Thermocoleostomius sinensis A174: one gene and its partner. The protein of the gene in region 1 interacts with the protein of each later gene in a pairwise test. Links are inferred from orthologs where the notes say so. Each region holds a gene or a part of one and is shown on either strand. Other genes may lie near its edges.

Region 1 (15,685 bases):
CTCAGTCAATTAGGAGTCCCCTTGGTCAAGTGTTTCTCAAACAATGCTTCAACTCGTGATCAATTCTCTATAGAACTTTAATGATTGTTACGGATTTTAAGCTGGAGAAGGGGCCCTATCCTCGTTAGGATAGAGAAAGATCCTAGCTTTATCACACTTTACAGAGCCGTTCTTTGGATAGAGTGATCAGAAATAGTGACTTGTGTACATTTGAGTCAGCAATTTAGCAATCTTCTATTTTTGTAAAAGTTTTGGTGTTTTGGTTTAACAGTTTTGGTTCTTGTTTGTTATAACAGCAGCGTGCAAAGGAATTATGGCGTCTTCTGATCAGGTCAAACGGTATCTCGCTTACTGGTTCCAGCTTGGCAAGCCTCTTGTGCTGAATGATGGGCAAGAAACCCTGCTGCCTCAACCTGTGCTTCAGAACAACCACTATAGCCCTGAATTTGAAGCCTGCTGGAACCGGGTGCTTGAGTTTGATGGTCATCGTTGCTATCTAGAAGGCACGTCACAAAGTATCCATGAGTTGCTATCCTCGCAGTGGGAGATCGAATCGTGCGCTCGCTGTGCGATGCCTGTGCCAATGGTGAGCCTAGGGGCACAAACCCTAGATTGCCCTTGCAATGATTTAAACACCTGGCCCAATAACGAATTACCGCAGCCTCGATCGCCAATTGACAGCCAAGCTCAACTGAATCAGATTCGCGATCGGCTGCTGAAACGGGCAACATCGCCTGTGCCGTCTCCGGCAACCCCTCGAAAAGCTGAATAAAACGTCACAAGGTAGATCCGAGTAGCGATACTCTTCATCGAGCCTGAAACAGATGCCCGTTGCGTAGCTGCATCACCGGATCGCGAGTGGCTCGAACAAGCTGCTCATCGTGGGTAGTGAGGACAATTGTGATACCGATCGCATTCAGCTTTTTGAGGATTTTGAGCACCTGAAGCGAATTATCTGGATCAAGATTGCCCGTTGGTTCATCGGCTAGCAGTAGCGGAGGAGTGCTAACGATCGCTCGGGCAATGCTGACGCGCTGTTGTTCACCCCCAGATAATTCCTCTGGAAAGCAATCGGCTTTGGTGTGCAATCCCACGAGTTTTAGGGTTGGCAACAAGCGCCGATGGATTTCCTTGCGGGTAAAACCCTGGGCCCACAACACAAACGCCACGTTTTCAAAGACCGTGCGCCGGGGAATGAGCTTATAGTCTTGAAAAACAACGCCAATCTGACGCCGGAGCTTTGACAGCCGATCGCCACGCAGTCCCGCTAGGTTGGCATCATTGATCATCACCTCGCCCTGTGTTGGACGTTCTTCACCATACATCAGCTTTAATAGCGTTGACTTGCCCGACCCCGATGCACCTGTAATAAATAAAAAGTCTCCCCGACGAATTTGGAGGTTAATCGCCTCCAGGGCTTGACAACCATTGCGATAAACCTTGCTAACCTGGTTAAAGCTAACAATCACCTGGCTCATACCGACAGAGTCAGCGTTAGTAAACTTGGTTTCTCCGGGTTCCGAGCGAGGAAAGGGCACACCTGTGGACGCAGCCGTAGGGGTGCTGCCTAATGCCGATCGTGATTGCGTTGAAGCTGAAGGCATATGCGACGTTAAAACGTGAAGTCACCTGAGCAGATTGAATTAGTTTTAAGGGAGACAAAACATTCAAGGCGTTCCCTGAAAAGTCCCCTAGGATTAGATGGTTGGATTAGGTTTTGGATTAGATTGTTGAATGTTGGACGCTGGTTAATCCAACGGTCTACTCATCATAACGGCAACTCCCGAAACATCTTCCGGATTGCAGACAGATTGTAACGATTGCAGTTAAGAAACCTGTCCTTTGCGCAAAAGTTTAGCGAGGATTATGACTAAAAGCATCGCCTTGATGCCGAGGTCGTTACGACAGGGATATCAAGAAGGGGCATCGCGTGGTTGGCTGCATAGGTGCTGATGGTGTGGTTGATAAAAATGATAAATCGCAAAACATTAACGAGTGAAAACCTCAATCGCAAAACATGTCGATTGCACAAACAACTGTTGTCCTTGGTGATCGGCTGCTTCGCAATTGCCCCATTAGCTGCGTGTCAATCCTTAGGCAGCACTCCGCCAGTCACACCGGATGATCCGCTGGTAGAAGAGCCAGAAGGACTCAAAGTTGGGGCCATCCTGCCATATACAGGCGAATTGGCTAGCGTTGGACAACCTATGATTGAAACCTTGCCGCTGCTTATTGACCAAGTGAATGCTTGTGGGGGTGTCAACGATCACAGCGTGAGTTTAGTTGTAGAGGATGATCAGTCACGGTCAGAGGTAGCTGCATCGGCTATGACAAAGCTCATTTCGGTTGAGAAAGTTAACGTTGTCGCGATCGGCTTTGTCGATAGTGACGCCCGCCAAGCGCTGGATATTGCAGTGCAAAACAAAATTCCGATCGTATCGCCTGCTACCACCAGCCCAGTTTTCTCTGAACGAGCCGCAAACGGAGAATTTGAAGGATATTGGGCCCGCACGGTTCCCTCGGATATGTATCAAGCTCGTGCTCTTGCTAAGCTAGCTATCAAACGCCGCTATCGCAGGGTGTCGATCGTCGTGGCCAACACAGATGACGGGATCAGTTTTGAACAAGCTTTTATTGAAGCCTTTGAAGCCTTAGGTGGAACTGTCCTCAACAAAGATTACCCCACTCGCTATCCTCCCGAAGCCAGCAGTTTAACCTTTGAAGCTTTTGAAGCCTTTTCACCCTATGCTGGAGAACCCGACGCAGTTGTAGCCGCCTTAGATGATCAAGGGGGAGCGCTATTGCTGACAGCGGCTTACGAAGCTGGACTATCTCAAGGAACACCCGTTTTAATTGCGGGCAACATCCAACCCCAGTCACTACTCGAAGAAATCAACAAATTCTACGATGGCAAAGAGGTTCTGAAAGGAGCCTTTGGAGCCGTTCCCCGGGCATCGGGTCCTGCCTTGGATAACTTTATAGAGTTGTGGAAAGAGCGTTTAGGGGAAACACCGGGAGCCTATGTAGCCCATACGTGGGATGCAGTGGCCCTACTAATGCTAGCGGCTCAGGCGGCTAGCTCCAATGACGGAGCTTTAATCAAGGAGCAACTGGCGATGGTCGCCAATCCACCTGGAGTTGAAGTCACCAACATCTGTACAGGTCTCAAGCTATTGAAATCAGGACAAGACATTGACTATCAAGGGGCTGGCAGCAACTTGAATTTAGACGAACACGGCGACGTGGTTGGCAACTACGACGTTTGGACAGTCAACGACGAAGGAGAAATCAAAGTGCTAGAGCAAATCACCCTCGATTGAATACCGAATCAACCATCGAATCAACCACCGAAGAGCAGCTCTCCATTCTCCATTCCCTACTCCCCACTCTCAACTGCTGGCTCTTCAGGAGTCACCTCTGTCGTTGGAACCGGGGACGGACTGGGGGCAGCAGCCAGTTGTTTCACCTGATCTTTAAATTGAGCCGGAGCCAGCGATTCAGCCGAAGCAAAGAGGGGGGCTGCTTCCTCGGTTTTGCCTTGGGCTTGCAGAACGAGGGCTTTTCCTAAAATTGGGCGAAAATCTTCAGGATTGATTTGAGCAGCCTGGTCATACGTGGCGATCGCGTCCTCATACCGTTGTTGTTTGAAGTATACTTCTCCTAACAACACCCGAACTGAAGTTGGATCAATCGTGCCAGGCTGAGCTTGGTTAACCGCATCGGCTGTGTTTAACGTCTCTTCCAATAGCCCGATCGCCGCCTGCGGGCGTTCCTGCTGAATCAACAGATCTGACAACCCTTTGAGCGCATTGATATCGCCTGGACGAGTTTCTAACACCGTGCGATAGGCTTGGGCCGCACCTTCTAAATCTCCTGTGCGCTGCTTGGTTTGTGCCAACAACACCTGATAGTCGGCTTGGTCTGGGTTTTGTTCTGCCAATTTTTCCAGAACGGGCACGATCGCTTCAATATTTCCCTGTTGAACCCGTACTTCAATCAAACCTCGCAGTGCCGCTTGGTTGTCTGGTTCGCGCTGAAGCACTAACTCATAGCCCTTAGCCTCGGTTTCTAATCGCTCTTGTGGGGAACTAGGACTAGCCGCAACCTGGGGAGTATTTTGAAACGCTCCTAACAAGGGGGCAATGGACAGTCCGGCAAACGCTAGCGCCACTAATGCCATCACGGTTGTAATAATCCAGCGATTTTGCTTTTTAAGCACACTTTGTTTCCAAACTCTACAGCCATCTTAGCGATCTCTGCCAAGTGTCCTAAACTAAGCCAAAATCAACTCTTTGCAGAGAATTTACAGCAGAAATCCCTGATCTCGGCGATCGCAATTGTATAAACAAAATGGATAAATCAAACAGGGTCGTTCTCATAACTTCGTTGAAAGTTGGGAACTCTGAAATTGGAAACTTAGACAGAAAACTGTGAAGTTAAGACGTATTGTTCCCAGCTTAAGGCTAGAATTTTAGTCCTGTTGGAATACATCGTCCAAATTGTCTCAGTTCACTGCCTAAAGACCTAACCTATATGCAGAGTACTTTCAAGCTGAATGCTAACCTAGTGTTTAATTCCACACTAGAATTTAGTGTTCAGGTTATGTGCTGCTGTTCTAGCTAACGGTGAACGGCGAGTTCCCGCTATCAAGGAGGTTCTATGAGTTCTGCCCAGAACAAGTCTCATCAGTCATCTAAGTTGGCTTCGTCCTCAAAGCCATCGGCTGATGATCCAGCCAAAGTCGTCCCGCAACCTCCGTCTTCCGCAGAAAACGCAATGGATCAGCCTCTCGATTCACCTTTAATTGCAGTTCCTCCCGCTCCTCCCACTCCGTCAGAGACCATGTCATCTACAGATCCCTCATCTTCATCTACAGAGTCCTCATCTACAGAGTCCGCTTCCACTGCTTCCACCGAGTCTACAACGCCCCCTCAAGCTGCTGAATCTTCTCCATCTGGCGCTGTTTCAACTGCATCAGCAGGCACTTCGTCGGAAATCCCGGCGTCGGAAGGCGAATCAGCCAAACAATCTGTTCTACGACAGCAACCGATTCCGCCAGCCAGCGAACCCATGCAATATCGGGCGATCGGCTTAATTCGCGGAAAGTATGTCCCGTCTGGAGAACAGTTTACACGCGGTGAAATTATCACAGATGATGGCGTTGAGATCGGAGCCGTTTTGCTGGGACGGGTGATGAGCTTGGTGAAAAAGCATCTAGACTTGGAGCAGTCTCACCTCTGGGTCGTCTATCCTCGCACCCGAGAGAAGGGCGATGGCAATTTGCATGTGCAAATTGTGGGCGTTTGGGAACCCGAAAATCTCAATCGGGAAATGGCTGACTCAGCATTAAGCCTGTCCGAAGATGAATCTGAGGAGGATGATCTCGATCTATCGGACGATCTAGTGGACGAAGCGATGGTTGAGGATGAAACAGACGAGACATTAGAGACATTAGATGACGCAGAAGATGACGCAGATGACGAGCGATTCGGCGACAACACCGAAGAGCCAGCTATCGATGCCATTAACGAGGAAACAGGGCTGGTAGAGGCAGAGGCAACCGAATCAGAATTAGAGGCTGTGGATGAGTCATCTGAAGCCGCAACAACAGACACAGCGCTCGGTACAACGACCGAGGAAAAGGCCGCAGAATCTGATGTACAGGTAGAGACTGAGACAGAATTGGCTCCGAGCGATACCGCTGCTATAACACCGTCGGAAACAGGGTCAGAATCTAACCGCGTCGCCACCGAGAGCACTCCAGCCCAGGCGACTGCTGATGATCTCGACGATCGGTATTTCTCAGTGCGGGGTGAGGTAATTTATCAATCAATCGAAGATAAGCGCTTGCTAGTGAAAATTCGGCGAGCGCCTCGTCCGGGTACAACCGAGAATAAAGCGTTTAAGGTCATGCTGGTGGGGGCACTAGAAGGCAAGGCTGTCGGCTATTTTTGGGATTTGCATGTTCAGCGAGAAGGTAACATGCTGGTGGTTCAAGAAGGCACCATGATCGGGGCAGTGCCGCCCCAAAAACGCAGCAAGCGACCTCCGTTCAATCAGCGTCGGGGCGGCGGTGGCAGAAGACCGCAGGGCGGCCCCCCTCGGAAGCGCTGGCAGAATCGCGATGGTCAACAGCGTCCAACTCGCAGTGGTGGTAGCGATCGTCCGACTCCTCCGCAAAATCGAGAAAATCGCCCGCCCAGCCCTCGTCCCATTAAGCGCCGCAACTTAGATAATCCTGAGAGTTAACGGCAATTGCTTCAGTTGAGCACAGCCCCTGCCCTCTGTACGGGCAGGTTTTGTTTTGAGAAGTATCGGTAGCAATCATCGGGCGGCTAAAAATTTCAAAACTTTTCATTCCAATGAAATACGAGTTCCCCACTGTTCCTGAGCCAGAAACGATCGTTCCATTGAAATCGGAGCTACCGCTTCAGTGAGTGTAAATTTGCCCGACGTAATCCATTGTTTTAGCTCTAGCGCCACCTGTCGAGATAAATAAATACTAGCAAGCGGCGCTACACGCACTGATTTTCCTTCAATAGTAATTCGACCGGATTTAAGTTGAGCATAGCTCACCAATCCAAAGGTAGGACGTACTCGTCGCGGAATTGAAAAATCCATAATTGGAGCGGCCAACTCGTGATCTTGTACCGCACAGCGGGCTACTACCTCTTCATGCAACACAGGTAAGGGAATTCCCACCCCCAGCATCAATGACGGGCCATAGCTTTTGAAAAAACAACCGCGCACCCAGCGCGCCTGCATTTGTTTGGCATCTCCGATTAACGCTAGCGTTGCAGCCGGGCCGATCGGGGTGCGATTGGGCAATCGTTTTTGTAGCGGAAAATGTTGTGTCCCTTCCCAGGCGACATAGCCCACACCGCCGCCCAGAAAAATGCGTGTGCCAATGCCAATTAACTCTAAATCAGGATCGTTAAGCAACGGGGAAATCGCCCCTGGATTGGAATACACGGCGTTGCCTAGATGGGGTTGTAGCGGCCCCAAGTAGGTATGGAGCAGTCGATCGCCTCCGTTCACCCCTACAATAAAATTCTGATATAGATTTCTAGGGTTAAATAAGTAAAATTGATTAATAGTGTTGCGGGTGATGGTGGTTTCGAAGGAAGCTCGCGAGTAGCAATCACTCACCTGTCCGATCGCCCGCAAATGTACCGTTTTGCCAGCCACTAGATCAGCAATCACATGTCCACCTCCCCGGTCGCGCAACTCGCCACCATCACCGCCATCGGCCATGCCCCCAAAATCGGACATTTGCGTTGCACCGAGGTAGAGATCTACGGCTCCAAAGCCGGAGTAGGCTGGTACGCCATCTAACCAGCATTGGCGAATGTTGATGGGGGGATCGGTGTGACCCAGATTGAGGATAGCGCCCGACGATTCCATCGGCTCAAATGTGCCCGTTGTCACAACATCGACTTCCTTCGCCGCTTGCCCCACTCCGATTGTCTGTACCCGCGCTTTCAATTCTTCGACCGTCCAAACAACGGCTTGGCGACGGCGAATCTTTTCATTGATTTCGGCAATGGTACGCATAAGGAAAGGTGTGGGTAAGCCTAGTAGACATCTGACTCGACATGCTTAACTCTACACTGAACAAGCATAGAGGGTAGGTCGCTGGGTTGCTTCATGCACAGCAATCGATGGAGTTCGAGAGTTCAATCAAGTTACCATCGGGATCGCGGATGTAGATCGATCGCATCGCTCCTAATGTCCCCGTGCGTGGCACGATTCCTTCCTCGATCGCGACACCCTGCGTTTGCAGATGGATGATCACGTGTTCCAATGGCGTGCTGGTCATGAAACACACATCAGCAGAACCGGGCGTTGGCGCAGCAGCTTTCGGTTCAAATTCTTGTCCAGCCTGATGTAGATTTATCTTTTGTTGTCCAACTTGTAGGGCTTTGCGGTTATCCCCAAAGGTCACGATCGTCATTCCTAAAACGGTCGTGTAAAAATCACACGTTGCTTCCAGATCGCGTACCGTTAAAACTAAATGATCCAATCGATCGAGGTTCATTTGATGTTCGTTCTTATCAAGGTTGATTACTGGTCATGATACATCCCGATTCTAAACAGTTTTTAGGTTTGAACCGATCGCAATCCATTCAGCGGTTTGTGGTGACAGCAGAGCAAATGAGCCACATTGAGGGGCGCGTGTTTGCTGCGGGAATGCCTGTGGCGGCGTTGATGGAAAAAGTGGCGGGGTTGATTACCGCCTGGGTGCGATCGCGGTTTTCGGTATCCCAATTTCCTCGCGTGGGGGTGTTAGTGGGACCGGGGCACAATGGCGGCGATGCGCTGGTGGTGGCGCGGGAGTTACATGTCAGCGGCTATGAGGTGAAGCTATATCAACCGTTCAGCCAATTGAAAGATCTTACGGCTAGCCATGCTCAATACATCGCCAGTTTGGGCATTTCCGTACAGGATCAGATTGAGGCTCTGGCCTCGTGCGATCTAGTGATTGATGGGTTGTTTGGCTTTGGCCTCACCCGATCGCTAGAGGGAGCGATCGCGGCAGCGGTGGATCAAGTCAATCAATGGTCGCAGCCTGTGGTCAGTATTGATTTACCATCTGGTTTGCACACAGATACGGGGGCTGTGTTAGGAACAGCGATTCAGGCAACGCATACCTTGTGTTTAGGGCTGTGGAAACGCGCTTTTTTGCAAGAACAAGCCCTAGCCTATATGGGTGAGTCTCACTTGATCGATTTTGGGCTGCCGCTAGCTGATATTACAGCGGTGTTAGGCGAAACGCCCAAGCTGCAACGAATTACTCCAGCGATGGCGATCGAATCACTGCCTTTGTCCCGCCCAGCAACGACGCATAAGTACAAACAGGGACATTTGCTGTTAGTGTGCGGATCGCGGCAATACATGGGAGCGGCAGTGTTGGCAGGATTATCGGCTAGGGCAAGTGGCGTGGGGATGTTGTCGATCGCCGTACCGGAATCAATGCGGTTACTGCTGATTGCCCAGTTGCCGGATGCGCTGGTGATGGGTTGCTCTGAAGATGATACGGGTGCAATGGCTCAGTTGCCAGAGGACTTGGAGATGGAAAAATACAACGCGATCGCCTGCGGCTGTGGGGTAACGCCTGCGGCGAGTCCGGTGGTGCAGCAAGTCCTGGCTCGCGATCGTCCGGTCGTACTAGATGCCGATGGGCTGAATATTTTGGCCAACTTGGCAACTTTACCTACGCTCAAGGCTCGGACTGCCCCCACAATCCTGACGCCACACTGGGGCGAATTCAAGCGCCTATTTCCCGAGTTGGCAGAAGCCAGCGACGATCGGATTACCGCAGCCCAGCAAGCCGCCCAACAAAGCGGAGCGGTGGTACTCCTGAAAGGGGCCAGAACCACGATCGCCAGCCCCAACGGCACGGCTTGGCTCAATCCTGAAAGTACCCCTGCTTTGGCGCGAGGGGGTACAGGAGACGTGTTAACTGGGCTGATGGGCGGACTGTTAGCACAGGGGGTGTTACGGGGAACGGCAATTGAACAGGTAGTATTCAGTGCGGCCTGGTGGCACGCCCAAGCCGGGATCATGGCGGCAACAGAGCGATCGGAGTTAGGAGTCGATGCCTCGACACTGATTCACTACCTCATCCCAGCTTTACAGCCCTATTGCTAAACGTGCATAGCGGGATTAGCTTCCGGAATGACCTGTGCGATTGCTGCTGATTCGCTCACAGTAGACGGCGGAACTTTAAGAATTTGCACAGCGCAGGCTTTCAGTTCTGGTTGCAGTGATGAGGGGCAAGCCTCTGGATGAGTCAAGGCATTGGCTTCGGCGTTGTCGGCCCACAGAGCACCCCAGTGCATTGGTACGAACACTGTTCCAGGGGCAATGTTTTTAGTGACGCTGGCCGGAACGCGAATGCTGCCTCGTCGCGATCGCACCTCTGCCCAATCACCATCAGCAATGCCCAGCTTTTCGGCGTCGCGGGGGTGAATCTCCAAGAACGGGTTTGGGTACATTTTGGCGGTTTTTTCAATGCGTCCCGTGCGAGTTTGGGTATGCCAGTGTCCATACAGCCGTCCAATCGTCAGCACAAACGGATAGTTGGGGTCGGGAGGTTCGGCCAATCCTTTAGAAGGATACGCTACAAAGTGAGCTCGCCCGTCCGGCGTATGAAAGCGCCAGTCGGTGTACAACCGTTTACCCGTTGTATAAGCTTTCGCATCTGGGTTTTCGGCATCCGCCTGGGTATAGGGCCACTGCATCGGGCCGTGCCGCAACCGATCGTGACTCATGCCTGACATATCGCAAGGACGATCGCGGGTTAGCCGCACAAATTCTGCATGAACTTCTGCTGAGCTGGCGAAGTTAAATTGCTCCACAAATCCCAGCCTGCGTCCCACTTCAGCAAAAATAGCCCAATCGGCCCTGGCGTCCCACAGCGGATCGCGGAACTTTGAACACAGCGTCACCACTCGTTCAGAATTGGTCATGGTGCCAGTTTTTTCTCCCCATTGAGCCGCTGGTAATAGCAGGTGGGCATACTCGGTCGTTTCCGTGGGATAGTAGGCATCTTGATACACTGTAAACGGTGACTGGCGCAGCGCCGCCTTGGTGCGTTGCAAATCGGGCATACTCACAGCCGGATTGGTAGCGGCGATCCACAGCAGTTCTACCTCACCCTGCTCTAGTCCAGTAATCATACGCCACACATCACGTCCTGGCTGCGGTGAAATTTGTCCCCTTGGCACTCCCCAAGCTTGTTCGACTTCGGCTCGATGCTGCGGATTTTTCACCGATCGATAGCCTGGCAATAGATGAGATAATCCTCCCGCTTCTCGTCCACCCATCGCGTTGGGCTGACCTGTGAGAGAAAAGGGTCCGGCTCCTGGTTTACCCACCATCCCTGTCATCAAGTGTAGGTTAATTAGCGTTGAGACTTTCGCCGTTCCCTCTGAGGATTGGTTCATGCCCATCGACCACAGCGATAGCACGCGCTTCGCCTCGCCCCAGTAACGGGCGGCTGTTTCCAGATCACCTACGCCAATACCACAGTGCTGCGCCACTCGATCGGGGGAATAGTGCGGCAACAAGCTAGTGTACTTGGAAAATCCGTTTGTGCATTCGTCAATAAACGCTGTATCAAAGTAGCCCCAACGCAACAGCAGATGAGCAATGCCGTTGAACAAATCAATATCTGTACCGGGGCGAATTGCCAGATGCAAATCGGCGGCTTCGGCGGTGGCAGTGCGGCGCGGATCAACCACGATCATCTTGACGTGCGGGTTGCGCTTGTGATGTTTGCGCAGTCGGTTAAAGGCGATCGGGTGGCATTCAGCGGCGTTTGTACCAACCAAGACAGCGCAATCAGTCAATTCTAGATCGTCATAGCAACAGGGTGGACCATCAGAGCCAAAGCTTTGCAGATAGCCTGCCACGGCTGACGACATACACAGGCGGGAATTGGCATCAAAATTGTTAGTTCCCAAACAGCCCTTCATCAGTTTTTGGGCCACATAGTAATCTTCAGTTTGAAACTGTCCCGACCCATACATGCAAATGGCATCAGGGCCACGGTGGCGACGGATGGTTTGAATCCGATCGACAATTCGGTTGAGGGCGTCATCCCACGAAATCCGGCGAAATGGCTGATTCAGGCTGTCGCGCCACATTGGATATTTGAGGCGATCTTTGTCTAACGACTCGCTGACCGTCGCTCCTTTGACACAGACCATGCCTTGGCTCGATGGATGGGTTCGATCGCCCCGCACCTGCCAAATGGGATTACCTTGACTATCTCGGTGCGTTGCTTTACCACCCGGACGCGCTGGTGGCGACACTTCTAAACCGCAACCAACACCACAGTAAGGGCAAAGAGTTTTTGTGCATTCTGTCATAGCTGCCTCAAAACACTAGAACGCCACACGTTCAGCGCCACACATCAGATTCAGTAGATTAGCGAACCGAGTGGGGAAGAAAAATGGGTCACGTGGCTGTCCCTGTTGCCAACGAAGACCCACTAAATCCATCCACTCACAGTTGACAAACTTGCTCGATTTAATCTTCGCTGTGTGCAAACCGGCGATAGAGGAAATCTAAAACATGATTGCGTAGATCGTAATAGTTGGGGTCTTCTAAAATTCGAGCACGATTTCGAGGGCGTGGAAAAGGAATATCCAACACTTCACCAATTTGGGCCGCCGGGCCATTCGTCATCATTACCAGTCGATCGGCTAAAAATAGAGCTTCGTCGATATCATGAGTAATCATTAACACAGTAACTTGGTGATCTCGCCAAATGGTCAATAACTCTTCCTGCAACTCTTCTTTGGTAATCGCGTCAAGTGCTCCAAACGGTTCATCGAGAATTAACACCTGTGGGCGAATAGCTAGGGCACGGGCGATCGCCACCCGTTGCTTCATACCACCCGACAATTGCCCGGGGCGCTTATCGGCGGCTTCGGTCAACCCCACCATGTTTAAGTGCTCATGCACAATTGAGCGTCGTTGCCCCGCCGACATGTTAGGATTCACCGCTTTGACCGCCAAATCGACATTCTCGTAGGCCGTTTTCCAGGGCAACAGCGAGTAGTTTTGAAATACCATCATGCGATCGGGTCCGGGTTTAGCGATTGGTTGATCTTGTAGATAAACTGCGCCTGTGGTGGGTTGGCTAAATCCCGCCACCATGTTTAACAAAGTGGTTTTGCCGCAGCCAGAGTGACCAATCAAGCAAACAAACTCGCCCTCGTTGACCGTGAGATCAACCCCTTGCAACACTGGATATGGGCCATTAGGAGTGGGATAGATCTTGGAAACATTCTCAATCCGCAGAAATGGAGAACAAGTAGCAACGGGAGTCAGATGGAGATCGTTTAGGGTATGCATAGTGGTACGGAGGAGGAATAAGAATGAAGTCAGGCAGCAACAGAAGTAGGTACGTCGATGTTAATTTCTTCAATGCGGAAGTCGCGACAGATCGAGAACTTATTGAGATACCCGATCGGATCATCGGGATCGAATACCACTTTGTCGAATAACTGAAAGGGTTCGCGATCGAGTTCTAGATCGGGAAGTCCTAATTCGCGCACGGCGGCTCCATACAAATCAACCCGACGTACCCGTTCCAAAATTTCTACCCAGTTTTTGGGGAAGGGAGTCATATCCCAGCGTGCGAGTTGGGTTAAAATCCACAGCCCTTCAGCCCGACCGGGACAGTTGGCTCGATCGACATGAAACTGATTGAAGCGCGGCAACCATTCCGGTTCCGCTCCTGTACCCCGATCGTAGGGATCGAGAAAACCCATGCGCGTATAGGTGGGATCTGTTCCTACGTATTGCGGCTGACACAACCAGCCCAGAATCTCTTCGCGGTTGCGCATATCATCACAGTAGTCACACGCTTCCAGCAGAGCTTTCACGAGGGCCTTGTGGGTTTCGGGATGCGCATTGACCCAGTCTTCTCGCACCCCCAACACTTTTTCTGGGTGTCCAGCCCAAATGTCAAGATCAGTTGCCATGACGACGCCCAAGCCTTCGTAAACAGCCCGCGAATTCCAGGGTTCTCCAACACAGTAGCCATCAATATTACCCGCCTTCAAGTTCGAGACCATTTGAGCCGGAGGAATCACCGTCAGGTTGACATCGTGATCGGGGTCAATGCCACCCGAAGCCAGCCAATAGCGCAGCAGCAAGTTGTGCATTGAGGCCGGATGCACCATGCCCAGCGTATGCGTTCGATCGGGAGTGTCAGCTAACAGGGCTTTGAAATCAGCAACGGTGCGCACGCCTCGGTTGAACAAGTGGCGGCTAAAGGTGATGGCATTGCCGTTGCGATCGAGTACTAGCGCCGTAATTACCGGCAAAGGAGCCTTTGAACCCACGCCCAAGGTCATTGCCAGTGGCATTCCTGCCACCATCTGTGCTGCATCCAATCGTCCCGATGCCACGCCTTCTGAAATGGCCTTCCAACTCGGTTCCCGCGACAACGTGACTTGTTCTAGTCCGTGCTTGGCAAAGAAGCCCTTCTCTTTAGCCACTACTAGCGGAGCGCAGTCAGTGAGGGGAATGAAGCCGATATCTAGATTCACCTTGCTTAAGCCGTTGCCAGCGATCGCCACTTTTTGCTGAGACTGCCGCCGCTTGGCCCGCTTTTGCTGATTGAGAAAATAAATCATCTCGCTACGCAGTGAATAATAACGGGGATGATTCACCACTTCCAACCGCTGGCGAGGCCGCGGAATCGGCACTTCCAAGATTTGACCGATATGAGCTTCGGGTCCATTTGTCAGCATCACCACCCGATCGGACAGCAGCAGCGCTTCATCCACATCGTGCGTCACCATGATGCAGGTGACATGGCTTTCCTGACAAATTTTCATCAACTGCTCTTGCAAATTGCCGCGTGTCAAGGCGTCGAGTGCGCCAAATGGTTCATCCAGTAGCAGCAGTTTGGGACGAATGGCCAAGGCGCGAGCAATCGCCACCCGCTGCTTCATGCCCCCTGACAATTCATGGGGAAACTTATCGCGAGCGTGGCGTAACCCTACCAGATCAATGTGCTGTTCAATAATGCCGCGCCGTTCGCCGTTGGGCAAATGCTTTAGAGCCGAATCTACTGCCAGGGCAATGTTTTGGTAAACTGTTTTCCAAGGCAACAGCGAGTAGTTTTGGAACACCACCATGCGATCGGGCCCCGGTTGCGTCACTTGCCGTCCTTCTAGCAGTACCCCGCCCGTTGTTGTGCGATCGAGACCGGCAACAATATTGAGTAGTGTCGATTTGCCGCAGCCGGAATGCCCAATTAACGACACAAACTCACCTTGGTGAATCTTTAAATCAATATTCTTTAGGGCCACATAGTAATCGCCATTGGGTAGCGAAAATACCTTATCAACGTGGTCAATTTCAACGAAAGTAGACATGGGAGTGGAAAATAATGAAGGATGAAGGGTAAGGGATAGTGAGAAGATGAAAATGCTTATCTTCCAGCTTCTCCAGGAACAACCAGCCTACCGATGAAGGCCATGAGTTTATCAAGCAGCAAACCCACAATTCCCACGTACACAAGTGCCAAAATAATCTCGCTAATTAGCGAACTGTTCCATGCATCCCAAATAAAGAAGCCAATACCAACACCACCAATTAACATTTCTGCTGCAACGATCGCCAACCAAGATAGCCCCACGCCGATGCGTAATCCGGTAAACACATAGGGAACGGTAGCGGGAATTAAGATATTGGTGAAGTACTGCCAACGAGAAAGTTGCAACACTCTGGACACATTTTTGTAATCCTGTGGAACTTGCTGCACCCCAACAGCCGTATTGATGATGATGGGCCAAATAGCAGTAATAAAAATCACAAAAATCGCCGAGGGTTCATTGTCACGAAATGCAGCTAGCGAGATCGGCAGCCAAGCCAGAGGAGGCACCGTTCGCAGCACTTGAAACAATGGATCGATTGCATCGTAAATTAAACCGCTGGTTCCAATCAGAACCCCAAGCGCAATGCCAACTACGGCTGCCAAGGTAAATCCAATCGCTACCCGCCTTAAGCTAGCCATGATTTGCCAGAATAAACCAACATTCGTTCCGCCATTGTTGAAGAATGGATCAACAATCAGTTCCCAAGTATCTTGCAGAACTTGTGTTGGCGCTGGAATGGGAGCCGTAGGAGACATACATAGCAACTGCCAAACAACTAG
Region 2 (15,694 bases), 2.0 Mb from region 1 along the record:
CTGGGTAACAGCTTTACTTCTTGCAGTAAATTGATGGCTCGACGCCGGGCTTCCGCCGGAGCGATCGTCGGTTCGTGTTGACGAATCGCTTCGATGATCTGGAAGCCACAGGTATAGACCGGATTCAGTGAACTCAGCGGTTCCTGAAAAATCATGGCCACTTGTCCGCCGCGGTATTGCTGCATTTGCGGCTTCGACAAGCGCAGCAAATCAACAGGCTGTGTGTCTGTGTCACGGGATTGAAACCAAATTTCGCCACCTGTGACGCGCCCCGGATAGGGAATTAATCCCATCACCGCCAGCGATGTCACCGATTTACCCGAGCCAGACTCGCCTACAATTCCCAGCGTTTGCCCGCGTTGTACCTGAAAGGAGATGGTGTCAACAGCGTTGATCACACATTCGCTGGTTTGGAATTCTACCTGGAGGTTACGAACATCAAGGATGGTGTCGTTCATGGATTAACGCAATGTCGAAGCTTAGATTTACGATTTTAGGCTGTTTTTCCAGGTGGATGCTGAAGTCTTAAGGATTGTGGAGTCGCTGTACTGAAACAATAGACGCAGTTAGAGAAACGGAGTTGCTAAATTTAACTAACTAAATTTAACGAAGATGTCCCTAAGCCATCCAACTTTAATAAGCTTGTCAGGAACTTCACGATTCATCGCTCTGCTCAGCAATGCCAGAGAAATTTGCTGCAAGTCGTCAAAGAAACTTACGCTGGATTTTAGCAGCCTTGGCACCGCTATTGTGTAATCGTTGACAGGTTTTGTAGATCTATCTCGTAGATCTATCTCGCTTAATATCATGCGCAATTGCTAGGCGATCGAGCGATAATTCCGACACCACAATTAGCGACTGAGCCACCGATTGCCTAGCCCATCAGCGGTCGGTACACCCGATAATTGACGTTGGGAAAAATATTGTCGATCGCTTCGACTTTTTCTAGCCAACCAGCATCAATCTTGTCCTGGTTAATGTCTTCCCAAAGTTTGTTGAAGCGCTGTAAGTGCGATCGGGTGCGGCGTACTGCGTAAGGAACCATTGTGCCGGTTCGCATAATAAACGCCCAGTCAGAAGATTGAGCCAACAGCAATTCCCTGGCGGCTTGGTTGAGGGCGCGCCACTCTAGCTCATCTTCTGCCTCCCGACAGGAAAGAGTAATCATGCGCTCGGCTGCTTTGTGCAAGTGCGGGTAGATCCAGGCGTTAGTTTCGTTGAGCCAATATTCATGAAATCCGCGAAAGCCCCAGCTAGACTGGGCTGGTCGGCAGACCTGTTGCGTTGGATGTTTCCGCAAATAATCAGCCAGATGCGTCATCTCATAGGTGTTTTGATCAAACCAGGTCTTGCGGAATAGGTAATCGATGAACCACGGCCCTTCATACCACCAGTGCCCAAACAGTTCGGCATCATAGGGCGACACGATGATTGGCGGGCGTTGCATGATTTGGTAAAGATGCTCCACCTGCCGCTCGCGGTTAAACATGAAATTACCCGCATGTTCAGCGGCCTTTTCGCGGGCCCAATGCGGATCATAATATTCCTTCTCGCTTAGCCCCAAGCCGCGGCCCGTAATTTTGTGATACTTGATGCCTGTATTCTTGCGCTGACCATTGGGCATAATGTAGGGCTTGATGAACTCATAATCAGCATCCCAGCCAAGATCGCGGTAAAACTCTCGATATTCGGGTGCACCTGGATACCCCACTTCCGACGACCAGACCTGTTGGGATGATTCGTGATCGCGACCAAACACTGCGACCCCTGTCTCAGTGAAGATAGGGGCATAGGTGCCAAAGCGGGGCCGAGGTCGCGCATAGAGAATACCGTGTCCATCGGTGAGAAAATACCGCAACCCGGCATCCGCAATCATGCGTTCTAGTCCGTCATAATAAGCACATTCAGGCAGCCAAATGCCCTTAGGCGGCTGGCCAAAGTTTTCTTCATAATGTTCACAAGCAACTTGGATTTGGGCCCAAACAGCCTGCGGGTACATTTTCATTAAGGGAAAGTATCCATGCGTGGCTCCGCAGGTAATAATTTCCAAATTGTTGCTGTCTAAAAATTGCTTGAATGCGGCCACTAAATCGCCGTTATACCGCTCCCAAGTTTCTCTGACCTTGCTAAACTCAGTGGCATAAAATTCCCCTAAGTAACGGAGGTGACCATGATGAACGTTGTGTTCAATTTCCTTTTCGATCAGTTCTTGAAGCTTGGCTAAATGCTGATCATACCGTTCTTGTAACAGCGGATCGCGCAGCATGGACACTAACGGCGGGGTCAGGCTCATGGTCATCTTAAAGTCAACCCCATCCCGCTTCAGCCCCTCAAAGAGGGTAAGCAAGGGAATGTAAGTTTCTGTGATTGCCTCAAACAGCCATTCCTCTTCTAATACATAATCGCTTTCTGGATGCCGAACAAAGGGCAGATGGGCGTGAAGAACGAGGGCAAGGTATCCAAGGCTCATAGGTCAGAGAAAAATTGCAGGCTGAGAGTGGGCAAACTAACGAAGTCAAGACACAAGACAACCAATGCCAAGATTGTAAAGCAAAAATTAAGCAAAACAAGTGATGCACTAAATTGAGTTATGACACAGCCATTTCTCCTAGAACAAGCCAAACAAGGTGATCCACAAGCGATCGCCGCTTTAATGAACAATGCTCTGCAACCGAAAGGGATGACCGCCTACGTTGAGCGACAAGGCGATCACTTGAATGTTGTGCTCAAGGCAGATCGAATTCCCAACCGACAATCCCTCACCGATTTTGTTGAGCGCGGCATTCAAACGTTGGATATTCCGTCTATTAAAACAGTCAGAGTTGCAGGTCAGCAAATAGGAGCGGCTTCGCCTGCCTGGGAGCAGGATCTTTTTTTCGAGTCGTTTCTCCCTGGGTTTGACGAATCCATTCAAGAGCTTTCCCAGGTGCAAGCAGAGTTATCTGATCCATCACCCCAACCGCCGTTTGATCCACAGCGCCAGGAACTAGAAAGTCGATTAGAGAGCTTATGGACAGAGCAGTCTGATGAATCTGCGCGGGATTTCTTAGCTGAGTTGATGACCGAGGAGGAACCACAGGACTCGGCGCAGCAATTTGAGTCGTTTTTAAGCGAGCAAGCGGACGATCGCTTTCAGTCTCATGAGCAAGAAGGGTTGTGGATAGAACCTGTCGAAGATCCCGATTTGCTGACCGAGCTAGAGCTAGACGATGCTAGGAGTGCGTTGAGTGAACAAATTGAAGCAGCGCTGCAACAAGCTGATCTAACCTTTGATCCATCCTGGTTCAATGGAGCCGAGACGTCTGAACCCTTAGACGATGAACCAGATGAAGTGTTGTTCAATTTCCTGGAAGAATCGCCACCCCTGGTGGCAAACATGGGCGTAGATGAAGTAGGAGAGCCGATCGACGAACCGGATGAAGTGCTGTTCAATTTCCTGGGCGACGAATTGAACGAACCAGCCCTCAGCCAAACCCTTCCACTAGGAGACCTGGCGCGTCCATCCGAAGAGGTTTCTGGTGAGACCCTTCCCCCCGATCTGACAACAGACGAGGATCTGCTGTTTGATGCTCCCGATCCGCAAGATCCGGATTTGTTACTGGCGCTCACGGGCAATGACCCCACTGTTGCTGCAAGTGAACCATCCAGTTGGGTGAAAGCCGATGAGATCGCTACAGATAATTTTGCTACAGACGAATTTACAACGAATGAGTTCGCAAATTTGACGGATGAGCTATCGTTAGGGGTTGATATCGAACCTGACGCTCAGATTGATACTTCGGCAGATCAAACTGCTGCTATCGATGCCGCGCCAGAATCTTGGAATTCAGTTCGTGACCCACTGACTGATGCAGTGGAATCAGATACGCCAAGCGAGTCAGACGCTCTCGCCGAGTTTCCTCCCGATTTCTTGCAAGAATTTCAAGACACTCCCGTGGATCAGTCTGAGGATCTCTATGTTGTACCGCAATCGAACCCCTTTATAGAACAAATGCAAGGACAGGATAATAACCAATTTCAACCATCGAGACCCGAAGATGATTCCAACACGGAACTCGATCAATTTGATCAGACCGATTGGATCTTGGATGAGTCTGATTTAGATGCCGCAGATCCGTCCATGACATCAGATACCTCGGCGTTTTCATTGACCGACTTTTCTGATCCAGCGGCGGCTGATCCAGCTTCTTCTGACGATCCGTTGTCCGATGAAGCTTTGATTGATTTTTTCGCCGAAGAGCCGATCGACGAACCCACGACCGAAGAGATAAGCCAGTCCTATGGTTGGTCACAATCGATTGATGATCCAGATGCACCACGTTCAGAGCCAAGCACTGTCGAAACCGCTTCGTTTAACCAATTCCCCGGTTCGGCGTTGATGGGAGATGACCCCCAGTACACCCCCTACGACGAGTTTTCGGCAGATGCAGAGATGGCAGAAACCATGCCCGATACAGAAATTCCAGAACCAGCTTATCCCGATACAGAAATTCCAGCACCAGTCTACAGTAGCTCCTACCCTGATACAGAAATTCCAGCACCAGCACCAATTTCTGCCTATGAAGAACCTTCTCAAGAGGCATTGGAGCAGCAGCTAGCTGAGTTTGATCTGGAAAATAGCGCGAATCCGCCTGCCGACGGAGTGGTTTCTGCTGGAGATCCTGTCCCTGAAAACCGGGGGACTCCTTGGTTGTTCCCCTTAATCCTACTGGGAATTAGCGGTTGGATTGTTGGATTAATTAGCTTTGCGTTTTTGTGGTCACGACTGTCGTCTCCTCCGGCGGCTCCGGATGCAGTTGCAGATCCGGCGGCTCCGGAGACTGTTGCTGCTCCTAATGCGGTTCCTACAACTTGCCCACCCACCACCGACGCAACAACCTCGGCCCCAATTGCCTTGTCTAATTTGCAGTTCCAGCCTACCTCTGGCAATCCCCAGCAAATCAATTTGATTGGCTGTGTCACGAATCGCACGTCTCAACCGATCGATTTGGTCAGCATTGGCTATCAAACTGGCGCGGGCAACAATTTGGCGGTGGGAGGATTGAATCTGCCCAATAGCATTGTGCAACCCGGTCAAACCGTACCATTTACCAGCAAATTCACCTTACCGTCGGAAGTGACAGGTTTGTCTATAAACACGGTTTATTGGCAACCCGCTGGACAAACCACGTCTCAGGAAGCGCCAACATCCGTCAATTTGAATCGATGATGTTGGCATGGGAGTTCTATCCGAAAACCTTGATTGCTTGATTGAAAGACAGCAGACTTTGTGGAAACACTGGCTCAACTCACGCTGGTTTTCGGATAATTTCCAAGGTGCTGCCCTTTGCGTTAGCGTCCAGTTCTGTGACCAATACCCGTGTCCGATCGAATCGCCTGCTGGGCAAATTGCTGGACGGTTTCTAGATAAGTTGTTCCGGCCCGCTCTGCCACGTCGTTATGTCCGGCATCCGGCACTAAGTAAAGCTGGGACTGTGGGGCTGCTTCATGGAGAGTCTGGCTCATGCTGGCAGGTACTTTTGCATCGGCGGTGCCATGAATGAACAGAATAGGTATTTGGAGCATCCTAATCTTTTCTAGGGAATTGAACTGTTGGGTGAGTAACCAGTCAATTGGAAAAAACCGCAACATCGGTGAGAGGGCAACCATGTGACGCATCGACGTGAAAGAGCCATCCACGATCAAGCCTGCTAATTGCGGATGCCGTGCTGCGAGATCAATCGCAATGGCACCGCCTAGGGAATGTCCATAAACGATAATGCGATCGGGTGAGATTTGCCGCGTTTCCACTAAGTAGTGCCACATGGTTTCGGCATCTTCGTAAACCTGAGCTTCGTGGGGAAACTCACCTTCGCTGCGACCATAGCCCCGGTAATCCATCAGCAGTACCGAGAAGCCAAGCTGATGAAACCGGGCTGCATGAGACAGGTTTGCTCCAATGTTGAAGCCGTTGCCGTGCAGGTACAACAAGACTCCAGTTTCGGGGGCGATCGCCGGAATCCACCAACCATGTAGATGTTGGAGAGATGGGGACGGTGAGGAAGATGGAGAAGATGAAGATGTAAGATTTACGGTATCGGCTGCAACGGGAAGCCACAGTTCTTCATAGTCCAGCCCTAGTCCGGCCGGTGTTACCTCCACATAGGGCGACGGAAAAAAGATCATGCGTGTTTGCCGCAGATACAGCACGCCACAGATGGCGAGGTAAACAGTAGACAGTAGCCCACCGAACAGTAGCGATAGTTTGAGAATCAACGACATACCAGTGATAGAGGAACGCAACACGGCGATTGTTTATGCTTTCTTGCGTTTAACGGAGCTTTTCTTGGTTTTTTTGCTCTGAGTGGTTTGAGTGGATGGCGGCGTGTCTTCTAGCTGCGGCGATCGTTCGTGCCACGGGGTTGCTTGCTCGTAGGCATAAGCTGCTTGCAGCAGGGTTTCTTCTTGCAGCACATTGCTAATCATTTGCAGTCCGATCGGCAGTCCCGCTTCATCAAATCCACAGGGCAAGCTCAATCCTGGCAAGCCAGCCAGATTGATCGGGATCGACAGTAAGTCGGTTAGGTACATACTAAGGGGATCATTGGTTTTTTCTCCTGCCTTAAAGGCCGTGATCGGTGAAGTGGGGCAGACTAGCACATCTACTTGAGAGAATGCCTGCTCGAAGTTTTGCTTAATCAACGTCCGCACTTTCTGCGCTTTGAGGTAATAGGCGTCGTAGTACCCGGCAGAGAGGGTATAGGTTCCAACCATGATCCGGCGTTTCACCTCCGCACCAAACCCCTGAGCGCGAGTTTTCGTGTACATCTCCATCAAGTTGTGAGTTTCGTCACTGCGGAAGCCGTACTTGACGCCGTCGTACCGCGCCAAGTTGGCCGACGCTTCGGAAGGAGCAATGATGTAATAAGCGGGCAGCCCATAACGGAACTGAGGGCAAGAGATTTCGGTGATTTCAGCCCCAAGCCTTTGTAACTCATCTACAGCGTCCATCACGGTTTTCCCCACCACTGGATCTAACCCTTCACCAAATGCCTCCTTAATAATGCCGATGCGAAATTTGCGTTGTTTCATTAGATTGGGCGTGAGGCTGCTGACATAGTTAGGAATCTTGACGTTCAAGCTAGTGGCATCGTTGGGATCATGTCCGGCGATCGCCTTCAACAAAATGGCGGCATCTTCCACCGATCGCCCAAACGGCCCAATTTGATCCAGTGATGAGGCAAACGCCACTAATCCATAACGAGAAACTAGTCCATAAGTCGGCTTTAGCCCCACAACGCCACAAAACGAAGCAGGCTGTCGAATTGAACCCCCCGTATCTGATCCCAATGCTACTGTACATTCTGCGGCAGCCACCGCAGCGGCTGAACCACCAGAAGACCCACCCGGTACACGTTCTAGATCCCACGGGTTAGCCGTTAGCTGAAACGCAGAAGATTCGGTGGAACTGCCCATGGCAAATTCGTCCATATTGGTTTTGCCAACCATCACGGCTCCGGCGGTAGCCAGTCGAGCAGTGACAGTGGATTCATAGGGCGGCACAAAATTTTCCAAGATTTTAGAAGCGCAAGTCGTCGGAATCCCCTTAGTACATAAATTATCTTTAATACCAATCGGAATCCCGGCCAACAAACCGATGTCATCACCAGCAGCAATTTTGGCATCCACTTGTTGGGCCTGCTCCAGTGCTCGATCGGCTGTCACGCACAGAAAACTATGAAGCTTAGGTTCGAGTAATTGAATCCGATCGAGCGTTTCTTGTGCAATTTCAACCGCAGACCGTTCTTTGCTGATGAGTTGATTGTGCAACTCGCGAATGGATGCCATGCAATAACCTCAATTAACTAGTAGCGATTTAACCCAACTGAACGACATAGTGGAACAAACAGAAGATGTTGGTTCAGTCTACATGCCATAGGGGGCGTCAAACGCCCTTACAAGCAGAACTATTGCATTTTAGTATGGGATACCTAACCCACAGGGCTATTCTTGTAGATCAGTTTGTAGATCAGTCAGTTGGATCAACTTCCAACAATCGTAAGCGATCGGCCAATCGAGCGGCACGAGTTTCAGCTTCGATCGCCCTTGGGTCGTCTAAACACAACCATGACATCCAGAGCGGTGACGATTGTAGTCTGCTCCTCTACGGGATACCAAAGCAGATGAACCACTAGATTCGCTATAGTGGCAACTCTTAGTTGTTTTGTTTTATGTTGTTTTGTTTTTTGAAAGATCTCCATGATGGCTGCTGTCCAACTGGCTTTTGAAACCAAAGGAACTGGGTACCCAATCGTGTGTCTTCACGGACATCCAGGATCAGGACGCTGTATGTCGGTATTCACTAATCACCTATCGCAGCGCTTTCAGACAATTGCCCCCGATTTACGTGGATATGGGCAAAGCCGCACCGATCGTCCATTTGATATGGTCGATCATTTGATCGATCTAGAAGCTCTGCTCGATCGCCTGCACCTCGATCGCTGTTTAGTATTGGGATGGTCATTGGGGGGAATTTTGGCTATGGAACTGGCGCTGAGGCAACCCGATCGCGTCAGCGGACTAATTTTGGTGGCTACCGCAGCCCGTCCCCGCAGTAACCATCCGCCGGTTACATGGGAAGATAATCTTTACACGGGGATCGCCTCAATTCTCAATAAACTCAAGCCCGGTTGGGATTGGAATATCGATACCTTTGGCAAACGATCGCTGTTTCGATACCTAATTCAACAACATACTGCAAACGCCTATCAGCACATTGCCGATGAGGCTATTACCGCCTACCTTCAAACTTCCCCATTCGCTAACCAAGCTCTACAGAGAAGCCTACAAGCAGGCTACGATCGCCTAGCGGCCCTAACGGACTTGCGCTGTCCTGCCCTTGTCCTTGCCGGAGCCGACGATCGTCATATTACCGCTCAATCCAGTCTGGAAACAGCCAAGGCCCTGCCCAATGGTGAAGCCTATTGCTACAACAACGTAGCCCACTTGTTCCCATGGGAGATCACAGAAACAGTATTGCGTGATATCGATCGATGGTTAGAGAGCAATCCTAAAGTTGTCCACTAAGAATCGGCGAGATTCCCCCAAATGGGTTAGACTCATCTTCTTCCTCTTCAACAATTGTTAATCGGGTTGGCTTACAGCGTTTAATTTCGACTTTGATCCCCTTTGCACCTTCTAGTTCTAAGTCTTCAACATACCCAAATTGAGCGGCTTTGGCATCCTTGGCGGTGGCAAAGGGCCCGAAATAATAGGTACATTTGGGCGATTCTGTGACAACCTCAACCCACCAGGCCAACCCAAGGGATTCAAGAATAGTGATCCAAAGTTCTTTCATAAGCTCCTACCAGTTCTCTGGAAGATTACAGGCACAAAGCGGCTTCTCGGAAATTGTGACAGAGACCTATGCAAAATTGCGCTTTTTTACAATTTGTTTATACTGTGTTGCGCTGGGTTTTGAAAAGTACCTCTTGACATATCATCCAGGTAAAACGTTTGCGATCGCCGTTGCCGATATACTTCATAGAGCACCATTCCGGCTGCCACGGATGCATTCAAGCTAGGAGTGTTACCCGATAGCGGAATAGAGACTAAAACATCACAGCAGCGTTGTGTCAACAAACTCAACCCTTCTCCTTCTGCACCAATGACCAGAACAAGTGGTTGATCAAATCGAACCGTGTCCACCGGTTGACTGGCGTTTACAGCAGTACCATAGATCCAAAAACCAGCGCTTTTCAATTCTTCCAGTGCTCGCGCCAGGTTGACAACCCTCGCCACTGGAAAAGTTTCTAAAGCTCCGGCAGCCACTTTAACAACGGTCGATGTGATTCCAACCGCTCGTCGCTGCGGGATCACCAATCCCTGAGCGCCAATTGCTTCGGCAGTGCGGATAATTGCACCCAAATTCTGTGGGTCAGTTATTCCGTCAACGGCTATAAGCACTGGATGCTCGGTGGCAGCCTTCGCTTGCTCAATTAGATCCCCAAGTTCAGCATATTCATATGGAGCAACCTGAGCAACAATTCCCTGGTGGTTTGCCCCCTGAGTCAGTTGATCAAGCCGTCGAGGTTCCACTTCATCAACCACCGTCCCATGGGCTTTAGCAGCCGATAAAAGTGAATGAAAGCGGGGATCGTAGCGTAACCTAGAAATGATCCAAACGCGATTCAGATTTCGTTTGCCTTCTAAAGCCGCTTGAACACTGTGACGACCATAAATCAAATCGCTCTCAGATTCAGTATCAGGGGCAACGGGTGACTTCCTAGAGCGACTGGGATCGGCAGAATGAGCACGGAAACGATGGGACGATCGAGAGCCTGACGCGGGCATTGGCTCCGATGTGTCGGCTCGTTTAATTTTGGAAGAATCAATGGGCTTTAAAGTTCTCTTTTCAGTTCGACTATCGGGGCGTTGCCGACGGTTATTTGCAGCCTCTGGGTTGCTATCAGCCGATCGAAATTTGAGTTTTGGAGTTGATTTCCCCGCTCGCTTAAACGGTTTTTTAGCAGCTTGGTTTGAATCACCCTGACGATGAGGGCGATCGGATGAGCCAGAGGAATGATGCTTGGCAGCCATGTCTAAGTTGCAGTCCTTTACTGATGTGGAAATCTTCGTAAAATCAGGTTGTGAAGCCGAGTGATGCTCGTCTAGAGGGATAGCTAGATACTGAATCAATGGTGCTAATCGATTGTGCTAATAACTCTCTGAACTTGAAGCAGTCTCTTTAAGATCGTCGCTGGCTCGATCGGCCGCACCCGGCACAAACTCCAGATGAGCTAAAAGCTGAAACAATCGCTGTGGATTAGTCAAATAAAGATAACCAATGAGGGTTTCTAAACTGGTTGCCTGCTGATACGTTTTGGGATCGCCTCGTTTTGATTTATGGCTAGCTGCATTTCTTCCCCGCCGAAGAATTTCCTGTTCTGCGCTCGTTAAATAGGGTTGTAGCAGACGCAACTGAAGTGCCTGTCCCTCCGCTCGCACCTGTCTCACCACCTGGGCATGATAGTCTTGCAACCGTTTGGGCGGTATGAGATAGTGCGATCGAACATAAAGTTCATAGACGGCATCTCCTAGATAAGCTAGTGCCGCTGGAGAAAGCTGCTCGAGTGCTACGGCTGTAGGAGGCAAAAACGAGGCGAATTCAGCAGATTCTACAGAAAAAAGCGACCCAGACGATCGCTGAGCCGTTATTCTATCTGAATTCATCCTTTCAGATTCCACCTGCAATGACCTCACTACGTTAGCACATTTACTATCTTGGCTTAACTCGAGGCGACATGTGGAAGTCAGCCCTTGAAAAAAGAACTGACTTAATGAAGTTCACGAACTTTGCTTCAGTTTTGCTAAAGCGTCTTCGACGGTGGGTTGAAGAGAGAGAAACTGTTCCAGACGAACCAGCTTAACCGTCTGAGTTACTCTGGGATTAGTAACGGTTTGAAAGGTGCCCCCATTATTCTGAACTTTTTTAGCAAGCTTGACCAACGCTCCAATACCAGAACTGTCAATGAAGTCAATTTGCGATAGATCAAGAATAATGTTTTTAGGATTTTCTTCAGAAAACTTTTCTAACGCCTTGAGGAAGGCCTGTTCCGAATACGCATCTAACAAACCTGCAAGACGAAATAGCTGGCAATTGTCTCTGACTTCACGATTGCCTTTCAAACTAAGAGTTAGGGTAAGCGTTTCAGGAATAGAACCCTCCTATAGCATCTTATACAAATGGACAAAATTATTAAATCCGAGGTTCAAGTATAGGTCAGGATAGCACAGGATGCAACCACTCATGTTCCCTCTTCCGCTATAAACCTGTCGCTTGTTCGCATTGGCGGGGTTTGCCCATGTAGAATTTCCCTAATTATGTTAATCACCTTGAGGAAATTCCTGCCAAAGAGTGGTAGATTGACGCAGGCTGCGATAATGACCATCTCCTAGAATGAGGTGATCCAACAACGGAATATTCAAGATCTGTGCTCCCGCTAAAAGCTGACGAGTTAAGGCGATATCCTCTGGGCTTGGCTCTACATTCCCTGAGGGGTGGTTATGTGCCACAATGACTCGGACGGCTCCTTGACGAATCACTTCTCGAAAAATATCCCGAGGATGGGCTAAAGTTTCGGTCGCCGTCCCAACGCTAATAATTTGAGTTCCTACCAGTCGATGCTTAACATCGAGCAACAGCACAGCAAAGCGTTCTTGGGCTTGCCACATTAGATCACCACTGAGGATGGCAGCGGCTACACTGGGATCATCAATCACCGTTCGATCGGGCGGACGGGAATAAAGCACCCGCTTACCTAGTTCGATCGCCGCAACGATTGTGGTGGACTTCGCTACACCCACCCCAGGAATCTGCATTAATTCTTGGACGCTCACATCGCGCAACACCGCCAGCGAATCGCGCTGATGTTCTCCTAATTTTTGCAAAATATGCTGCCCTAGTCCCACGGCCGAGAGTTTGCCTGGACCTTGCCCCGTTCCTAGCAAAATGGCAATTAGCTCAGCCGTAGACAAACTCTTTGCTCCGTAAGTCATCAAGCGCTCACGGGGTCGTTCAGCAGCAGGAAGATCAGCAACGCGCAGGCGGTAGGTCATTGGGCAGCGGGGATACAGGGTTGGATGTTAGGAGTCGGGAAGATATTTTTAGTTATCCCAAATTTGGGAAAAGTTTGTCAGACATTGTTTTCTCCTTGTTTTCTCCTTTAGCTTTTTCGTGTCTCATCGCTCACTCTTCATGCTTCTGGGTGATACACTCTTGGTTGCAGCAGGGATTGCGGAGATTATGCAGTTAGAGTTTGTGTCGGTAGAAGAGTTTTATTTTGCTCTAACATTGGCGGTAAAAACGCTGGAAGAGTTCAATGGTGTTGAGGTGGTCGATCGCACTCGCTCGATTCTTCAGGAAAAATTTGGGCAACCTTCGACGGTGGCTCCTGGTAAGCAAAATACGTTTAATTATGTCTTTTATGTGTGCGGATATGAAGAAGAGTCCTCGCGATGGATTGTGTCCATTTCCGATTGGCAGGATAAACTGCGGTTGAGTAGTGACTATGGCTGGATGTTGGATGAAACCCGTAAACCAACTCGTAGCCTTCAGTTTGAGCGCCGTCCTACATTTAGCCAAGCGCTCCGATCGCATCTCAAAGACTGGCTGGGTCTGCCTCTAGAGTCCTAACAGTTAACTGTTCTTGAATATGCTTTCCTTTTGTAATCGCTACGGAAGGACTGTTAGAACAGGATTAGCTTAACGGCTTTGTACCAGGAGTTTGAATTTGATCCTTCATCCTTTAGCCTCTAGCCTCTCTGCCTATGACGACTGACGCTCTGTTTCAACTTGAGAACTTGCGGGTTGCCTATCCACCGCAGCGGACTGCTAAGGACGCCATTGAGTGGGCGGTCGATGAGGTGTCGATCGCCCTACAGGCGGGCGAAAGGCTAGGGATTGTAGGAGAATCCGGCTGTGGCAAATCGACCTTGGGGCGGGCAGCCATGCGATTGTTGCCTCCCTCTACCCGGATTGAAGGGCGAGTATTGTTTGAAGGACGATCGGTGTTTGACTTTTCGCCTAAAGAATTACGTTGCTTTCGGGGAGAAGCCGTAGCGCTGGTCTTTCAAGACCCGATGACCCGCCTAGATCCGGTGATGACGATCGGAGAGCACTGTTTGGAAACCTTGCGAGCGCATCAGCCCAACTTGTCTCGGCGACAAGCCAAAGATCGAGCCATTGCCACATTAGAAGCAGTGAAAATTCCTGCGAGTCGGTGGTCTCAATATCCCCATGAGTTTAGTGGTGGAATGCGGCAACGAGTGGCGATCGCCCTAGCATTATTGCTCAATCCCAAACTGATCGTTGCCGATGAACCGACTACTAGTTTGGATGTCACGGTTTCGGCTCAAATTCTGCAAGAACTGACTCGGTTGTGCCAAGAGCGACAGATGGCGCTAATTTTAATTTCCCATGATTTGGCCATGGTCGGTGAGTACTGCGATCGCATTGCTGTCATGTATCAAGGCAAAGTAGTAGAAACCGGAGCCGCCCAAGCCGTATTGGTGCACCCACAGCACGAGTATACGCAGTCCCTTTTACAGGCTGCATTACATCTTCAGGCAGGAAAACAGAAAGCAGAAATTGGGGAGCGGGGAGTAGGGAATGGGCGAAACTCAGATGACTCTTCACCCCTCCTCCGCACTGAAAATTTGCAGCAGCACTATACCCTAGAGCAAAATTTTGTAGCGCGGTGGCTAACGTCAGATCAAGATAAAACCATCAAGGCGGTAGATGGCGTCTCGCTGGAACTTTATCCTGGAGAAATCTTGGGACTGGTGGGGGAATCGGGCTGCGGCAAGAGCACGTTATCACGCACAATTTTGCAATTGATCCGACCCACGGCTGGAAGGGTAGAATTTTTAGGACACGATCTAACAACCTTCTCGCGGCAAGCATTGCGGCAACAGCGACGCCAGATGCAGATGGTGTTTCAAGACCCTCATGCGTGTCTAAATCCATTGATGATGGTAGGCGATAGTATTGCTGATCCGTTGCTGATTCATGGTTTGGCCGATGCCGCTACAGCCCAGTCCCAAGCCCAAGCTATGCTAGAGCGGGTTGGGTTGGTGCCAGCCGAGGCCTTTTACTCCCGCTACCCGAATGAGTTATCAGGTGGGCAACAACAGCGAGTGGCGATCGCCCGCGCTCTAATTACCCGTCCCAAACTGCTAGTTTGTGATGAACCAGTCAGTATGCTCGATGCCAGTGTACAAGCTCAAGTGCTCAATTTAATGCTGGAATTGAAGCAAGAATTTGACCTGACCTATTTGTTCATTACTCACGATCTATGGGTTGCTCGATTTTTGTGCGATCGCATTGCGGTCATGAATGCAGGCAAAATTGTGGAAATAGGGGAGACAGGGCAAATTTTTTCCCATCCACAGCATCCCTATACTCAAACCCTGTTAGCTGCCGCCCCGCTGTTGTCGCGATTGAAGCATCAGCCTGACACAAATTCTACCTGTCTTAGCAAGGACAAGAAGCCCTTTAGCACGAATCAAACGCTTTAAAAGCCCCCCGCAACGCCGTCTTACCTCAGTTTTTGACCTGGAATACTCCAGGTGGGGATCTTGACCTCAGCTTTAAGTTTCCGGGTACATGCCCGGTCTACTGCCACTGAAGTAACTCGCTCCCCTTGTTCATAAGGCATAGATCATAAAACATTATTGGCAGTCACCAACGTCGCAGCAGAACTTGATATCCATTGTAGCGAGGAGGAGTGGGGATGCCGCAAGGGGAAACCGATGAGAATTTCAAAATAACCGAACCTTTTACTTTGATTAAAACAATGTCGTCTGAAAATCCCCAGACGATCGCTTGCAGAAAGATAGGATTGCTGTTAATCAGGTTGATAGTTTTTAATCAGTAGCATGGGTAACATAACTGCCGAGCCGGTCAGCAACCTCGTTCAACAGCAGCGAGCTTTCTTTCGCACTGGTCAAACTCAAGAGTTAAAGTTTCGCATTGACCAGTTAAAGCGACTGCGACAAACGATTGCCGATCAGGAAGATGCCATTCTAGCAGCGCTAAAGACAGACCTCAATAAACCCGCGTTTGAGAGCTACTTTGCTGAAATTCGACTCGTAACCGAAGAAATTGATTATGCGGTCAAGCATTTGCGATCGTGGGCAAAACCACGATCAGTTG

Evidence for each region.
Region 2: the proteins of OXH18_RS11995 (region 1) and rlmB interact in binary tests that used the Escherichia coli proteins (3 or more experiments, as listed by UniProt). The link is inferred for Thermocoleostomius sinensis A174 from one-to-one orthologs.

What each region holds. Positions count from the first base shown.
Region 1 is NZ_CP113797.1:2,773,379-2,789,063, reverse strand. Bases 7,484-10,362 are described here. They hold OXH18_RS11995 (NAD(P)H-hydrate dehydratase), read left to right. Parts: upstream 7,484-8,073; coding sequence 8,074-9,651; downstream 9,652-10,362. Other genes in these bases: OXH18_RS11990 (molybdopterin oxidoreductase family protein), read right to left, coding at 9,648-10,362; OXH18_RS12000 (VOC family protein), read right to left, coding at 7,646-8,038; OXH18_RS12005 (homocysteine biosynthesis protein), read right to left, coding at 7,484-7,554. Outside these bases: cobU (bifunctional adenosylcobinamide kinase/adenosylcobinamide-phosphate guanylyltransferase), read left to right, coding at 1-81; OXH18_RS12030 (hypothetical protein), read left to right, coding at 314-772; cell division ATP-binding protein FtsE, read right to left, coding at 807-1,604; OXH18_RS12020 (ABC transporter substrate-binding protein), read left to right, coding at 1,971-3,320; OXH18_RS12015 (tetratricopeptide repeat protein), read right to left, coding at 3,377-4,219; more of OXH18_RS12005, read right to left, coding at 6,355-7,483; more of OXH18_RS11990, read right to left, coding at 10,363-11,876; OXH18_RS11985 (nitrate ABC transporter ATP-binding protein), read right to left, coding at 12,037-12,867; OXH18_RS11980 (nitrate ABC transporter ATP-binding protein), read right to left, coding at 12,897-14,903; ntrB (nitrate ABC transporter permease), read right to left, coding at 14,960-15,685. UniProt on the Escherichia coli protein: Bifunctional enzyme that catalyzes the epimerization of the S- and R-forms of NAD(P)HX and the dehydration of the S-form of NAD(P)HX at the expense of ADP, which is converted to AMP.
Region 2 is NZ_CP113797.1:4,782,320-4,798,013, reverse strand. What follows is about bases 8,502-11,389. They hold rlmB (23S rRNA (guanosine(2251)-2'-O)-methyltransferase RlmB), read right to left. Parts: upstream 10,579-11,389; coding sequence 9,424-10,578; downstream 8,502-9,423. Other genes in these bases: OXH18_RS20610 (STAS domain-containing protein), read right to left, coding at 11,326-11,389; OXH18_RS20615 (Mini-ribonuclease 3), read right to left, coding at 10,696-11,211; OXH18_RS20625 (DUF1816 domain-containing protein), read right to left, coding at 9,050-9,337; OXH18_RS20630 (alpha/beta fold hydrolase), read left to right, coding at 8,502-9,066. Also shown: OXH18_RS20655 (ABC transporter ATP-binding protein), read right to left, coding at 1-458; OXH18_RS20650 (glycoside hydrolase family 57 protein), read right to left, coding at 875-2,470; OXH18_RS20645 (hypothetical protein), read left to right, coding at 2,591-5,209; OXH18_RS20640 (alpha/beta hydrolase), read right to left, coding at 5,332-6,285; Asp-tRNA(Asn)/Glu-tRNA(Gln) amidotransferase subunit GatA, read right to left, coding at 6,295-7,827; more of OXH18_RS20630, read left to right, coding at 8,242-8,501; more of OXH18_RS20610, read right to left, coding at 11,390-11,697; RadC family protein, read right to left, coding at 11,866-12,597; OXH18_RS20600 (hypothetical protein), read left to right, coding at 12,785-13,174; OXH18_RS20595 (dipeptide ABC transporter ATP-binding protein), read left to right, coding at 13,309-15,057; OXH18_RS20585 (aldehyde dehydrogenase), read left to right, coding at 15,418-15,694. UniProt on the Escherichia coli protein: Specifically methylates the ribose of guanosine 2251 in 23S rRNA.